2 regions of the Shinella sp. HY16 genome follow, and region 2 is predicted to be linked to the other one. Evidence: predicted binding sites of a transcription regulator. Region 2 holds the regulator's gene; the other holds the start of a gene.
What was found. The regulator LexA, encoded in region 2, represses DNA repair genes until DNA is damaged. The targets are predictions, from matches to a motif close to TGTTCNNNNTGTGTTCNG.

Region 1: a site for LexA is predicted at 1,072-1,089, ahead of K0P03_RS11745 (ribonuclease). Genes of this name have one in related genera too.

What each region holds. Positions count from the first base shown of each region.
Region 1 is NZ_JAHYXL010000001.1:2,344,491-2,348,695, forward strand. Features, by position in the region: gene ettA (energy-dependent translational throttle protein EttA) at 1-107, opposite strand, end outside; gene K0P03_RS11745 (ribonuclease) at 310-1,056, opposite strand; gene K0P03_RS11750 (lysophospholipase) at 1,231-2,190, shown strand; gene K0P03_RS11755 (DMT family transporter) at 2,187-3,134, shown strand; gene K0P03_RS11760 (CaiB/BaiF CoA transferase family protein) at 3,305-4,205, shown strand, end outside.
Region 2 is NZ_JAHYXL010000001.1:1,780,740-1,784,944, reverse strand. Features, by position in the region: gene gltA (citrate synthase) at 1-89, opposite strand, end outside; gene K0P03_RS09105 (ComEC/Rec2 family competence protein) at 398-2,854, shown strand; gene lexA (transcriptional repressor LexA) at 2,848-3,573, opposite strand; gene K0P03_RS09095 (molybdopterin molybdotransferase MoeA) at 3,672-4,205, opposite strand, start outside.

The sequences.
Region 1 (4,205 bases), 560 kb from region 2:
CCGATCTTGGCATCGGGATAGAAAGACAGGTTGACGTTTTCGAGAATTTTCTTGGCGCCGTAGGCCTTGTTGAGCCCCGACATGTGGTAGATGAATTGACGTGCCATGCAAACGCGCTCCGGATCGGACAAATTTGCCCGCTATGTAGGCGAATTCTCCGCCCGCGGCAATGTAAGAAAGCCGCGCTGCGCCCCACGGCGAAAACCCGCCCCGCATCCTGTTGATACCGTCGGCAAGCGACACGGTGCCCAAATCCGACCGGTGTCTCGACAGTCCAGGCTGAAGGACACCCCGCCCGCTCGCGCTGCCCTACCCCGCCTGCCCCGGGCCCGTCACACCCTCGGTGCACCGCGACTTTGTCGGGACGGCGGCGGAGATGCGCTCGGCCAGCGTCGGACCATCGCCGGCAAGGCCGATGGTGAGGCCGGTTACGACGGAGCCGCCCTCCGTCTTGCGGCAGCTGAGCCGCACGCGCTCGCCGGCCCCCTTGCCGAAGGCGGCGTCGAAGGCGGCCCGCACTTCGGCAAGGGTGACCGCCGCCCCCGCCTTCTGTGAAAAGAGCGCGCGCACCGGCGAGGCGTTGAGCGTATCGAGCAGGTCGAGCGAGCGGCTGTAGTAGATCTCCGGGGACACCGCGACGCAGCTGCCGCTGCGCAACCATTGCTGGCGGTCGAGACCGAGGCGCGCGGCGGGCATGGCCGCCATCAGGCGCTCCTTCGTGACGGAAGCGAGCACGATATCCGGCAACTCCGTCCACTTGCCCTTGCGGGCCCTTTGCTTGAGCGCCGCCTCGATGCCGCAATAGCTCTTGCGCACCTGGAACCGGCTGAGCAGCGAGAACTGCCGGGCCGCCGGCGCATTCGCGGAGAAATCCGCACAGCCGCGGCTCCTCGGCCGGGCGGCGCAGTAGCCTTTCTGCCAGCTGACGGACAGCACCTCGCGGCCCTCTCTGCTCGCCGGTACGGTCTGGGCGGCCGCGGGACTTGCGAGGAAAAGGAGGCACGCAGCAAGGAGGGAAAGGGCGGCTTTGAAAGTCAGTGCGGCATTGGTCATCATGACCGGCTCCCGAACAAGAACAAAACAAGATCATATACAACCAAAAATCCATAAAATGCAACCATAAATCGGAAAAATCACGACATGCAGGAGAAAGCACAAAAATACACGCCGTATCCCGTTGTCTTTCATCGGCAAATCGCGTTGACCTTGCCGAAACGGGAGGACAGACCGGTGTTTTCGCTGGCTTCGATGCTGCAAAGCCCAAGTGGAGCGAGCCTTGCACTGCGGCACGAGGCCGCCCGGGGCGAGGCGCGCGGCATCCTGCTCGTCAGCCACGGCCTCGCCGAGCACAGCGCACGCTACGCGGAATTTGCCGGACGCCTGGCGGCGGAAGGGTTTCATGTCTATGCCCACGACCATCGCGGCCACGGCTTCACCACCGCGCCGGACGCCCCGCGCGGCCAGTTCGCGCCCAAGGACGGCATCGCCCGGGTGATCGCGGACCTGCGCGCCGTGCGCGACCATGCGGCGGCGCGGCATCCGGGCCTGCCGGTCGTGCTCTTCGGCCATTCGATGGGCGGCCTGCTGGCCCTCGCCTTCGCGCAGGCGCATCCTGGCGATATCGACGCGCTCGCGGTGTGGAACTCCAATCTCGAACCGGGGTTTTCCGGACGCGTGGCGCAGGTCGTGCTGGCAGCAGAACGCATGCTGAAGGGATCCGATGTGCCGAGCGGCCTGCTGCCGCGCCTGACCTTTGGCGCCTGGGGCCGCGCCATCGCGAACCGCCGCACGGATTTCGACTGGCTGTCGCACGACCCCGCCGAGGTGGACGCCTATATCGCCGACCCGCTCTGCGGCTTCGACGTCAACGTCGCGATGTGGATCGACATCTTCGCCGTCACCTTCGCCAATGCCTCGGCGGAAGGGCTTGCGCGCCTGCCGAAGCGCCTGCCGATCCATCTCGTCGGCGGCGAGGAGGACCCGGCGACGGATTTCGGCCGCGCGGTGCACGCCTTTGCCGGGCGACTGAAAAAATCGCGGCTTGAGGACGTCACCACAACAGTCTATCGCGGCATGCGACACGAAACGCTCAAGGAGAGCCGGCCGCTCCGCGATCCCGCCGTCGACGCCTTTGCCGTCTGGTGCCGGCGGGTGGTGGACGCACGGACCCGCGCCCGGGAACACGCATGACCACATCCGCCACCATCACGCCGCTGCGCAACGAGGTCAGCTTCGGGCTCTCCCTCATGGTGCTCTCGGTTCTCATCGCGCCGATCATCGACATTTTCGCGAAACTGGCGGTCACCGCCGTGCCGGCGACCGAAATCACCTTCGTGCGCCTGCTCTTCCAGATGACCGTTCTGGGGCCGATCTGCCTCCTGCGCGGCACGCTTCTTGATGTCACCTGGCGGAAGATGGGCCTGCATGCCGCCCGCGGCCTTCTGATGGCGATCACCATGATCACCTTCGTCACACCGCTCGCCGTCATGGAACTGGCCGACGCTATCGCCATCTTCTTCGTCGAGCCGATCATCCTGACCATCCTCGGCTCGATCTTCCTCAAGGAGACCATCGGCTGGCGGCGCTACACGGCCTGCGGCGTCGGCTTCTTCGGCTCGCTGCTGGTCATCCAGCCGAGCCTGCAGGAGGTCGGCCCCATCGCGTTGCTGCCCGTCGTGTCGGCCCTCTCGCTCGCGCTGTTCTTCCTCCTGACGCGGCTCGTCGCCCAGAAGGAGGACCCCTGGTCCATGCAGTTCTATGCAGGCCTCTGGGGCGCGCTGTTCTCCGGCCTGCTCCTCCTCGTCGGCGGCAGGCTCGGCATTGCCATGCTGACGCCGGTCGTGCCCGACATGGCGAACACAATCTACATCGCCAGCGCCGCCGTCGCCGCCACCATAGCCGGCGTGCTCGGCGTCTACGCCTATCGCTCGGCCCCCGCCTCGACGCTCGCCCCGCTGCAATATCTCGAGATCGTCTCGGCGACGATCCTCGGCTGGCTCGTGTTCGGCCACCTGCCGGACGCCGTGAAATGGCTCGGCATCGCCATCATCATCGCCTCCGGCCTCTACGTCATCTGGCGCGAGCGCAAGCTCAACAAGACGGCGACGATACCGCCCGTCTCCACGCCGATCTGACCTTGCCCGCCCGCGCGAACGGCGCGGCAGGCATCATGTCAGTCTGAGCCGTCATGATCTCCCGCCGGGCGCCGTCTATCGTGTCCGGCAGCTTTTTGTTATCGAAAGGGAAACGGGCGAAAAGCCCGGCGGCCGGCCGCATTCCGGCACCGCCGAGGAGGGAGTGCACGATGGAGAAGTCGAACCTGCCGCTGTCAGGCATTAGGGTCATCGAGCTGGCGCGGGTTCTCGCCGGTCCCTGGGCCGGGCAGATGCTGGCCGATATGGGCGCCGATGTCATCAAGATCGAAAACCCCGACGGCGGCGACGACACGCGCGCCTGGGGCCCGCCCTTCGTGACCGGCAGGGGCGGCGAGAACCTGTCCGCCGCCTATTACCATTCCACCAATCGCGGCAAGCGCTCTATCGCAGTCGACCTCAAGACCGAGGAAGGCCGCGCCGTCGTCCACCGCCTTGTCGCGACGGCCGATGTCGTCATCGAGAATTTCAAGGTCGGCGGCCTCGTCAAATACGGGCTCGATTACCAGAGCCTCGCCAAGGCCCATCCCAAACTCGTCTACTGCTCGATCACCGGCTTCGGCCAGGACGGTCCTTATGCCGCTCGCGCCGGCTATGACTATATCGTGCAGGGCATGTCCGGCTTCATGTCGGTGACGGGCGCACCGGACGGCGAGCCGATGAAGGCCGGCGTCGCCATCGCCGACATCTTCACCGGCATCTATGCCGTCGCCGCCATCCAGGGGGCACTCATCCATGTCATGAAAACCGGTCAGGGCCAGCATGTCGACATGGCGCTGCTCGACGTGCAGTCGGCCGTCATGGCGAACCAGAACATGAACTTCCTCGCCTCCGGCAACGCGCCGACGCGGCTCGGCAATGCGCATCCCAACATCTCGCCCTACGAGGTCGTGCCCACCTCCGACGGGCACATCATCCTCGCCGTCGGCAATGACGGGCAGTTCCGCAAGCTCTGCGGCATCCTGAAGCTCGAGGGCGTCGCCGACGACGAGCGCTTCGCCACCAACCGGGCGCGCGTCGCCCATCGCGACGAGGTGCGCCGCCTCGTCACCG
Region 2 (4,205 bases):
TCGATCACATCGGGGCCGATGGTACCGGATCGCGTCGGCAGCTCAACCGCTTTGCCACCGACCGATACACCCGCGCTTGTTCCTGTCATAACGATCCTCCGTTGTTTCCAATGGCGGCACGAAGTTGTGCCGGAACCATGAACATGCTCGTTTTGCTAGCCCATTTGCACCTGCCTGCCAAGCGAGACGAAAGGCAAATTGTGCATTGCGAAAATAGGCTTTCCGGCAACGCAATATCTACCCTTTCCAGCAAGTTTCAAGCAACTTTTACGCGTGTTTCGCGAAATGCGGAGGTGGCATCCTTTCTGTCTGGCTTAGCACTTGCAGCGACCACTACTGATTGAAGTTTCCATCATTCGGTTGCATAGTGGCGGTGTGAACGGGTGGGGCCGGGATCATGGAGAAGGGCAAGGTCGCAGAACGGCGGGAGGTGCCCGAAGCGCATGCCTGGCGGGCGGCGCCTGACGATGCTCCTCTGCCGGTCCCGGCACGCGATCCGCCGGCCCGCAGGGGCAGGGTCGTGGTGCTTCTGACAGCGGCGGGGCGCTTGAGGAGTGCTTCCGAGACGCCGCAGACGTGGCGCGCCGCCTTCGCGCAGGAACGGGCACATGGCCATTTCTTCCTGTTCGTGCCGGTCTTCCTTGGTGCTGGAGCGGCCCTTTGGTTTTCCGCCGTTACTGATCCATCGCTTCCAGCACTGCTGCTTTTCGCTGCCTTCGCGTTCTGGCCCGCCTGGCGCTTCCGACATCGGGAGGACTGGACTGCGCTCGCCGCCGGGGCGATACTCTTCGTTCCGGTCGGCATGCTGCTGGCGGCGCTCGAAAGCGCGCGGCTCGATACGGTCGTGCTTGATGCGCCCGTTACCACCGATGTCAGCGGGCGGGTGCTGGCGCGCGAGAGTGACGAACGGGGTGCGATCCGCTACCGCATCGCGCTCGATACGACACGCGACCCGGTGCTCAAACGCCCGCCCGGCGTGGTGACGCTCCTCGCCCGCAGTCGGCATGCGCCGATCCCGATCGGCGGTGGGATAACCGGACGGGCACGGCTCGGGCCGCCCTCTGGCCCGGCGCTTTCCGGCCTCAACGACTTCGCCTTTGACGCCTATTTCGCCGGCACCGGCGCGGTCGGCTACTTCTATCAGGCCCCGCGTGCGGTTGCAGTGGCCGAGCCGGGCGTCGAGGGTCGGATTCGACAGACGGTCGCGACCTGGCGCAACAACCTCACCGAGCATATCCGCGGGCGGATTGGCGGCGATGCCGGCGCGATCGCTGCGGCCCTGGTGACAGCTGAGCAGCGGGCTATCAGCCCGGAAACGGTGGAGGCATTGCGAGAGGCGGGGCTTGCCCATGTGCTGGCCATTTCCGGGCTCAACATGGTGCTCGCCGCTGGCACTTTCCTCGTCGGCGCCCGCGTTCTGATGGCACTGATCCCGGGCTTTTCCGAACGCTATCCCGCCAAGAAGATTGCCGCCGCCGGCGCGCTCGTCATGGTGACGCTCTATATCCTCGTTTCGGGCGGTGCGATCTCCGCCGTGCGCTCGTGGATCATGATCTGCATCATGCTGTTGGCGGTGCTGTTCGGCCGTGCGGCGATCAGCCTGCGCAACGTGGCACTCTCGGCCATCGTCATCCTTGCCGTGACACCGTCGGCCGTCACCAATCCGGGCTTCCAGATGTCCTATGCCGCAACGCTCGGGCTCGTCGCCGGCTATGCGGCCTGGCGGGAACGTCCTGTCCGCCGCGAGGGCGAGGGAGGGCGCCTGAAACTGTTCGGTGGTGCGCTGGGGCGCTTCTTCGGCGGGCTGCTCCTGTCCTCGCTGATCGGCGGGTTCTCGACCCTGATCTATTCCATCGGCCATTTCCATCGCATCCCGGCCTATGGACTTGCCGGCAACTTGCTCGCTATGCCTGTCATCAGCGCGATCGTCATGCCCTTCGGCCTCATCGCCGTACTGCTCATGCCTTTCGGCCTCGATGGCGTGCCCTTCGCGATCATGGGCAAGGGCATCGAGTGGATGATCGCGCTGTCGACATGGGTTGCGAGCTGGAAGGGCGAGATCGTCACCGGCCGCATTCCCTCGATTGCGTTCCTGCTGATCGGTCTTGGTGGCGGGCTTGTCTGCATCCTGCGCACGCGGCTGCGCCATGCGGGAACGCTGCTTGTCGGGATCGGCCTCGCCATCGCCTGCTTTCCGGCTGGAGGTGCCACGCCGGAAGTGCTGGTGTCCGAGGATGGCCGCCTCGTTGCCATCCTTCGCGGCGAAACCGTCGCCACAAACCGGGCAAGACCGCCAGACTTCATCTATTCGCAGTGGCGGCGCGCCCTTCGGCTCGGCGAACTTGTAAAACCGGAGATCCGCAGAAGCGCCGGCTTGACCCTTGAAGAAGCCGTCAGCACCACGGGTGCTGCAGAAAGCCGAAACAAGCCCCGGCGCAGGGCCGACCGGCAGAAGGCGAGGGACGCCATGGCGTCCGCGCTCGCGGAGGCCCGGGCCGGCAATGGCTTCGTCTGCGAGGCAAAGGCATTCTGTGCCGCCGTCTCGCCAAGCGGCTGGCGGATCGTGACCCTCGACGACGTCGCCTTCCTGGGCACGGCCTGCGACGCTGCCGACCTCGTCGTCGTGTCCCTGGCCCTGCGGCTCAAGGCTTGCCGCTCGGGTGCGCGCCTGGTGACGGCGCGTCACCTGAGGCGAACCGGCGCCCTCGAAATCCACCCGGACGCCGAAGGCCTATCCAACATCTTTTCAGTTGCGCAGGTCACACCAGCCGTGGAAAGTCTCGACCGGCCCTGGGCCCGCCACCGCAGCTACGACTGGCGCACAGGCAGTTTCGATCCGCCGGGCGATCAGTGATAGCGGCGAATGAGGCCAACCAGCTTGCCCTGGATTTTTACCCGGTCCGGCCCGAAGATGCGGGTCTCGTAGGCGGGGTTTGCCGCTTCGAGCGCGATCGACGCGCCCTTGCGGCGGAAGCGCTTCAGCGTGGCTTCCTCGTCGTCGACAAGCGCCACGATGATTTCGCCGGGATTGGCGCTGCTCGCCGTGCGGATGATCACCGTGTCGCCATCGAGAATGCCGGCCTCGATCATCGAATCGCCCTTGACCTCCAGCGCATAGTGATCGCCGTTGCCGATCATCTCGGCTGGAACGGTGATGTCATGGGTGTTGTTCTGGATGGCGGAGATCGGCACGCCGGCAGCGATGCGGCCCATGACAGGAACGGAGACGGATGAGGAAACCTCGGCCATGGGCGTGCGCTGCGGCGGGGCGGCGACGGGAGCGGGGGGCTGCTTGCCGCGACTGCCCTCGATGACGGCAGGTGAAAAGCCGCGGCGCGGCTGCAGGCTCTGGGTATAGGCTTCGGGAAGCTTTATCACCTCGAGCGCGCGGGCCCGGTTCGGCAGGCGCCGGATGAAGCCGCGTTCCTCCAGCGCCGTGATGAGGCGGTGGATGCCCGATTTCGACGCGAGATCCAGCGCGTCCTTCATCTCGTCGAAGGAGGGAGGAATACCGGACTCCTTCATCCGTTCATGAATGAACAGGAGAAGTTCCTGTTGTTTCCGCGTGAGCATGGCCCCTCCACCGAGAATCGAGTGAAACAAATCCAGAACAGACACTATCTGTTCCATATGTGTTCTGCAAGGGGCTGCTGAAACAATAATAGTACTGTTCAGGCGGATGGTTCGCGCAGGAGAAGCACTGTACAGGGCGCGCCTGCAGGGGCCGCCGGAGCGTGGGGTGCGCGGACGAGAAGGCCCTCGGATGCGGCGAAGGCCTTCATCATGGAGGAATCCTGCTTGTCGAGGGGCGTGACGAGCAGGTCTCCGGCGGGGTCGCGGGCAATGCGTGCGCGAACATAGTCCTGCCGGTGGTCGTTCTCCTTGAGCGGCACGGCGGCGATGGCCGGACGTTCGCGGTTTTCCGCGGGAAGGCGGGCGAGGCGGCGCACGAGGGGAACGAGGAAGAGGTGCGAGCAGACGAGACTCGAAACAGGGTTGCCGGGCAGGCCCACGACGTGCACGTCGCCGAGGTGGCCGACCATCAGGGGTTTGCCGGGGCGCATGGCGATGCGCCAGAAATCGAGGTCCATGCCGGCTTCGCCGAGCACGGGCTGCACAAGGTCGAAATCCCCGACGGAGGCGCCGCCGAGCGTGACGAGCGCGTCGATACCGAGCGACAGCGCGTGGCGCACGGCGTTCAGAAT